2 regions of the Actinomadura sp. 9N215 genome follow, and region 1 is predicted to be linked to the other one. Evidence: riboswitches for the same ligand, from Rfam matches in the RefSeq annotation. Region 1 holds a riboswitch; the other holds the start of a gene.

Region 1 (3,395 bases):
AAGCGGTCCGTGAACCAGAGCACCCCGGACGGGATGAACAAGAAGATCCGCACGGGCGCCGTGTCCATCGACCCGGCCACCGGGCAGGTCCTCGCGTTCTACGGCGGCCGTGGGTACCTGGAGGAGGCGCTGAGCAGCACGTTCGGCGACTGGGCGCAGGCCGGGTCCGGGTTCAAGCCGATCGCGCTGGCCGCCGCGCTGGAGGACGGCAAGTCCCTCAACTCCACCTACGACGGGAGCTCCCCGCAGTACTTCAGCGGGTCGTCCATCGAGAACGACAGCGGCGAGAGCTTCGGGACGGTGAACCTCGTCACCGCCACCCAGCACTCCGTCAACACCGCCTACGTGAACCTCGGCAAGGACATCGGCAACAAGAAGATCGTCGAGATGGCCGAGAAGATGGGCATCCCGGCCTCGCAGATGAAGCCGGCGCAGCGGAGCGCCGCCACGCTCCCGCTCGGCATCGTGTCGTTGCATCCCGTCCAGCAGGCGGGCGTGTACGCGACGTTCGCGTCCGAGGGCGTGCACCGGGAGCCGTTCGTGGTGAAGTCCGTCACCGACAACGACGACCACAAGCGCACGTTCACCGAGAAGGGCGAGCGGGCGCTCAGCCAGCAGAACGCGCGGGACGCGACGTACGCGATGCAGCAGGTCGTCCGCGGCGGGACCGGGACGGGCGCGCAGTTGCCCGACGGCCGCGACGTCGCCGGCAAGACCGGCACGACCGACGAGGGCCGCGCGATCTGGTTCAACGGCTTCATCCCGCAGATGGCGACGTCGGTGGCGATGTTCCGCAGCGACGGCAAACCGCTGAACATCCCCGGGTACGGCGCGTACGGCGGGCAGCTGCCCGCGCAGATCTGGCGGACGTACATGAGCGACGCCGTGAACATCAAGGGCTTCGAGCCGGAGTCGTTCGGGTCGCCGTCGTCCAGGCCGGGCGGCGGCTGGACCAGGCCGCCGGACGGGGTCGGGCCGTCGACGGAGCCGCCGGACACGGGCGGGGAGTCCGAGCCGCCGCCGTCCACCGACGAGCCGGACCTGCCGACGCCGCCGACCGACCTGCCGACCATCCTCCCGCCCGACGACGGCGGCGGGGGCGGTGACGACGGCGGCGGAGGCGACGACGGCGGTGGCGGGGATCCCGGCGGCGGAGGCGGAGGCGGCGGAGGCCGCCCAGGCGCCATCGGCTGACCCCCGACCCGCGAGGTCGACGCCTGCTCGGCTACTCGCAGGCCTTGCCGATGCTGGACGGGGTCTGTTCCATCACGGTGTCGAGCTGGGCGACGTCTCCGGTGCCGACGGCCGGGGCGGCGGCGCGGAGCCTGCCCGCCTCGGCCTTGAGCGCCTTCTTCAGGTCGTCGTCGCCGGTCTTCTTCGCGAGCGCCTCCAGGCGTCCGGCGAGCTGTTCGGTCGCCTGCCGCCACCGCGCGGGCTCGGCCGCCGGGACGGTCCGCACCTGGGTGATGTACTGCTGGAACGCCTTCTTGGTGTCGGCGCAGACCTGGCCGGTGTCACCGCCCAGCGCCCCGCAGCCGCCCAGCAGACCGGACGCGCCGAGCGCCACCGCGCCCGCGGCCAGCGTCCGAACCACCCCGTGTCGCATCGCATCCTCCTGCTTGATCCCGCTTCGGCCCCGCATATACTTCCGCATGAGGTCATGAGCGCCAGCGCCAAGCCCCGGCTCGCTGGCCGGCAACCCTTCGTCCGCGATGGGGTGCCCCGGGTGAAGACCTGGCCGGACGCGGCACCGCGTTCCGGCAAGCGCGGATCCCGGTGGACTTCCGGGGTCCTTGACCCGGAAGGTTCCGGCATGCCGACGCTGCTCGCCAGCTCCGCCCCCACCAGCCACGCCACCGACGCCACCCGCACCGCTCCGTCCGCTCGCGCCGCGATCACGACTGCTGTGACGCGCGGTGAGGGGGTCGGGGTTCACCAGGTTCCGCGTGTCATCGGCGCGGACGTCCCGGTCCCGGTGCGGGACGGCCGTCGCGTCCCGTACGCCAACCTCGACTACGCCGCGAGCGCGCCCTGTCTGGAGGCGGTGCACGAGGCGGTCACCCGCGCACTGCCGTACTACAGCAGCGTGCACCGCGGCGCGGGTTACGCGTCGCAGGTCACGACCGGGGCGTACGAGGAGGCGCGGGAGACCGTCCGCTCGTTCGTCGGGGCCTGGCGACGCTCCGCCGTCGTGTTCACCCGCAACACCACCGACGCGATGAACCTGCTCGCGCACGCCGTGCCCGCCGGGACGAGCGTCGTCGTCTTCGAGACCGAGCATCACGCGAGCCTGCTGCCGTGGAAGCGCGCCCTGCGGCTGCCCGCGCCCGCCACCCCCGCCGAGGCCATCGCCGCCGCCGACCGGGCGCTGCGCGAATCCCCCATCGGGTCGCGGCTGCTCGTCGTCACGGCCGCGTCCAACGTCACCGGCGAGCTGTGGCCGATCGAAGAGCTCGCGCAGGTCGCGCACCGGAACGGCGCCCGCATCGCCGTGGACGCGGCGCAGCTCGTCCCGCACGGGCCGATCGACATGACGGCGCTCGGCCTCGACTACGTCGCGTTCTCCGGGCAAAAGCTGTACGCGCCGTTCGGCGCGGGCGTCCTCGCCGGGCGCGCCGACTGGCTCCGCGCCGCCGCGCCCTACCTCAAGGGCGGCGGCGCCAGCGCGTCCGTCGGACGGACGACCAGGTGGGCGGCGTCCGCCGAGCAGCGGCACGAGGCCGGGTCCCCGAACGTGCTGGGCGCCATCGCGCTCGCCGCCGCCTGCGAAACCCTGTCGGACGCGTGGGAACCGGTCGCCGCCCACGAAGAGGCGCTGGTGAGGCGGCTGCGGTCGGGGTTGGCGGCGGTGCCGTCCGTCCGCGAGCTGAGCCTGTGGGGCGACCGGGCGCCGCGCGTCGGGATCGTGTCGTTCGTCGTCGACGGCTGGAACGCGCGGGACGTGGCGCTCACGCTGTCCGAGGAGTACGGCATCGGCGTCCGGGACGGGAAGTTCTGCGCCCACCCCTTCGTCAGTCACCTGCTGGGTGGGAACGACGCGGACTGCGCCTCGGGCCGGGACACCGCCGTCCGCGCGAGCCTCGGCATTGGTACGAGTGAGGAACACGTCGACCGCCTCTGCACCGCCCTCGCCGACCTGACAGCGCGCTGACCAGCGCACACTCCCGCACGGTCGGGCGAAGAGGCTCTTTGGTCCTGTTCGCCCATGTAGCGTAGACAGTCGCGCGGGGACGAGCACGGAAGAAACAGGGGGTGGCGACCGTGGCCGACGCGTGGCGACCCACGTCGGATCTGGAGCACCGACTGGAGGAGACCGTACGGGCCGGAGACCAGGAGAGCTACTTCCGCCTCCTCGCGGACAGCGAGCTCGTCGTCCCCGTCCCGCCGGACGTCGT
Region 2 (3,395 bases), on a different contig from region 1:
ACGGCGGTTATGAGGGCGGGGAAGCAGAGGATCAGGGTCCAGCGGGGTGCTCGGGCACCGGTGAGGATCACGGCGCTGGCCAGGAGCGCTGCCAGGGCGGCGGACGTCAGGACGGAGATGGGCAGCCAGGCGCCGTAGGCGTGGCTCCATTCGACGGACTCGGGGTCGCGCAGGCAGGCGGCCCAGTGGTCGCGGCGGCTTCGGTCGTTGAGGGCGGACATGGCCCAGAAGCCGAGCAGGGATAAGCCCGTGAGGACGGGGGCGATAGCGCCGGCCCAGCGGTGCAGCACGCGGTGATCTTACGCCGTGGGGGATGCGGGAACCCGGTCCTGGCGCACGGTGGGGGTGCGACAGGACCGGGTCCGGTCTCAGCCGCCCGCGACGGCGGGGATGATCGAGATCTGGACGCCCTCCGGGGTCGGGGTGTCCAGGCCGTCGGCGAAGCGGACGTCCTCGTCCCCGACGTAGACGTTGACGAAGCGGCGGATCTTGCCGGCGTCGTCCAGGATGCGGGCGGAGATGCCGGCGTAGCCGGCCTCCAGGTCGGCGACGACGGCGCGGAGGGTGGCGCCCTCGGCCTTCACCTCCGACTCGCCGCCGGTGTAGGTCCGCAGGATCGTCGGAATACGGACGGACACGCTGCTCATGGTGCTCCTTTCAGGCGAGGCCCGCGGCGCGGAACGCCTCCAGGGACGGGGCGATGTTCGCGGACGGGGAGACGACGGGCGCGACGGCGTCCAGGGTCTTCAGGCCGTCCCCGGAGTTGATGATCACGGTCTCGGCGGACGGGTCGAGGGCGCCGGAGCCGATGAGCTTGCGGAGGGTCGCGACGGTGACGCCGCCTGCGGTCTCGCCGAAGATGCCCTCGGTGCGGGCGAGGAGGCGGATGCCCTCGACCACCTCGTCGTCGGTGACGTCCTCGACGGAGCCGTTCGTCCGGCGGGCGACGTCCAGGACGTACGGGCCGTCGGCTGGGTTGCCGATGGCGAGGGACTTGGCGATGGTGTCGGGCTTCACCGGGCGGATGACGTCGTGGCCCGCCTTGTACGCGTCGGCGACCGGCGCGCAGCCGGCGGCCTGGGCGCCGAAGACCCGGTAGGGCCTGTCCTCGACGAGGCCCAGTTTGATCAGTTCCTGGAACGCCTTGTCGATCTTGGTGAGCTGGGAGCCGGACGCGACCGGGACGACGATCTGGTCGGGCAACCGCCAGCCGAGCTGCTCGGCGATCTCGTAGCCGAGGGTCTTGGAGCCCTCCGCGTAGTAAGGCCGGACGTTGACGTTGACGAACGCCCAGTCGTCCTGCTCCCCGGCGATCTCCGACGCGAGCCGGTTGACGTCGTCGTAGTTGCCGTCGACGGTCACGAACGTCCCGCCGTACACGGCCGTGGTGATGATCTTCTGCGCTTCGAGGTTCGACGGGACGAACACGGCGCTGCGGATCCCGGCGCGGGCGGCGGCCGCGGCGACGGCGTTGGCGAGGTTGCCGGTGGACGGGCAGGCCAGCACCTTGAAGCCGAGTTCGCGGGCGGCGGCGAGTGCCACGGCGACGACGCGGTCCTTGAACGAGTGGGTCGGGTTGCCGCTGTCGTCCTTCACCCACAGGCTCTGCAGGCCGAGGCTCTCGGCGAGGTTGTCGGCGCGGACGAGGCGGGTGAAGCCCGGCTCCGTGTTGGGCGTGTCCACGATGCCGGCGGGGACGGGCAGCAGTCCCTTGTACCGCCAGATGTTGCGCGGCCCGGACTCGATGCTCGCGCGGGTGACTCCCCCGAAGTCGTAGGCGATCTCCAGGGGGCCGAAACACTCCTCGCAGGCGTAGAACGGCCCGAGGTCGCGGGTGGCGCCGCATTCGCGGCAGACGAGGGCGGTAGCCGGTCCGAGGTCGGTGGCAGGCGTTATTGCCATGCGGGCGAGGCCTTTCTTCCCATCTTTCCTGCGCCACCTTGGTCGCAGGCCGGAGTTGGCACCATCTCCCGGCCGGCCTCGCAGGATCGCGAGTGCGCTTCAGCCGGGTGGTTGCCGGGGCTTCGTCGGGCCGGTCCCTCCACCCCTCTGGATGAGCGATATTCAGTTGTGGTTACGAGCGCTTAGGACTCGTATGCGTGACTTTACATGAACTGACCGGATGCCAGACAGGTGGGTACGCCGATTGGGACGTTACCCCGGCGCGTTCTTGATCACGCTCGCTCCGCCGGACGGCGAGCCCTCGCCCTGAGCGGGCGCGCCTTGGGCGAGCGTGCCTTGGGCGGGCGTGCCTTGGGCGGGCGTGCCTTGGGTAGGCGTGCCCTGGGTCGGCGTGCGGTGGCGGGGTGTGCGCTGGGTTGGGTCGAGGAATACGTGGCGGACGGTCGGGATCCGTTCCCTGAGGCGCCGGTCGATCTCGCCGGCGACGTCCTCCGCCTGGTCGGCGCTGATGTCGTCGGAGAAGTGGACCTTGGCGGCGACGAGGATCTGCTCCGGGCCGAAGTGCATGGTGAGCAGCTCGTCCACGCCGGTCACGCCGGGCGCTCCGGTGATCTCGGCGTGGATCCGGCGCTGCGCGGCGGGGTCGGCGGCCTGACCGATGAGCAGGCCCATGCTCTCGCGTCCGATCGCGAACGCCAGGACGACGAGCAGCACGCCGATGAGGACGGACGCGAGACCGTCCCAGAAGTCCGAGCCGGTGAGCTCGCGGAGGGTCAGCCCGGCGGCGGCGAGCGCGAGGCCGATCATCGCGGCGGTGTCCTCGAACAGCGCGGTCTTGAACGTGACGTCGGGCGACCGGCGGACGTGGTCGACGAGGTCGCGGCCGTTGTCGCGGGTCTCCTTGCGCGCCTGGTGGTAGGCGCGGATCCAGGACGTCCCCTCCAGGACGGCGGCGAGCGCGAGGACGGCGTAGGCCAGCCACACGCTCGTCCCGGTGCCGCCGTGGCCGGTCATGGTCAGGACGCCCTCGAAGACGGAGAACCCGGCCCCCGCCACGAAGATCCCGAACGCGGCGAGCAGCGACCAGAAGTACCGCTCGTTGCCGTAGCCGAACGGGTGGCGCCGGTCGGGGGGACGTTCGCTGCGCCGGAGGGACGTGAGGAGGAAGCTCTGGTTGAGGGTGTCCGCCACGGAGTGCGCACCTTCCGCGAGCATCGCGCTGGACCCGGCCAGAAGCCCGGCGATCAGCTTGGTGACGGCGAGGATGAGGTTCGCGGCACCGGCGACGAGCACGGTCTTCATCGTCTCGGACCTGCTCATCCCGATCGGGTACCCGCCGCATTCCCCGCTAATCGCGGCGAAGCGGACGATGAAGGCGCCGGTGGCGCCGCCGTGGGCCGCACCGCACCGCGAGGGTCGTGCGGGTCGCTTTGAAGGGCCTCGACGCCAACTGAGACCCTGCCGGTATGAGCCAAGTGCTGGTCGCATCGAAC

The links. A riboswitch is a leader RNA that binds a small molecule or an ion and turns the genes downstream of it on or off. The one in region 1 is predicted to bind S-adenosylmethionine.
Region 2: it holds a riboswitch for S-adenosylmethionine, as region 1 does, so the genes downstream of both, thrC (threonine synthase) here and ACH34T_RS09695 (aminotransferase class V-fold PLP-dependent enzyme) in region 1, are expected to answer to the same signal.

The regions. Positions count from the first base shown of each region.
Region 1 is NZ_JBIRBA010000004.1:341,754-345,148, forward strand. Features, by position in the region: gene ACH34T_RS09685 (transglycosylase domain-containing protein) at 1-1,194, shown strand, start outside; gene ACH34T_RS09690 (hypothetical protein) at 1,226-1,606, opposite strand; SAM riboswitch class IV at 1,657-1,773, shown strand; gene ACH34T_RS09695 (aminotransferase class V-fold PLP-dependent enzyme) at 1,814-3,151, shown strand; gene ACH34T_RS09700 (SseB family protein) at 3,253-3,395, shown strand, end outside.
Region 2 is NZ_JBIRBA010000007.1:7,168-10,562, forward strand. Features, by position in the region: gene ACH34T_RS13680 (hypothetical protein) at 1-290, opposite strand, end outside; gene ACH34T_RS13685 (MoaD/ThiS family protein) at 369-647, opposite strand; gene thrC (threonine synthase) at 658-1,902, opposite strand; SAM riboswitch class I at 1,919-2,060, opposite strand; gene ACH34T_RS13695 (cation diffusion facilitator family transporter) at 2,155-3,222, opposite strand; gene ACH34T_RS13700 (trehalose-6-phosphate synthase) at 3,369-3,395, shown strand, end outside.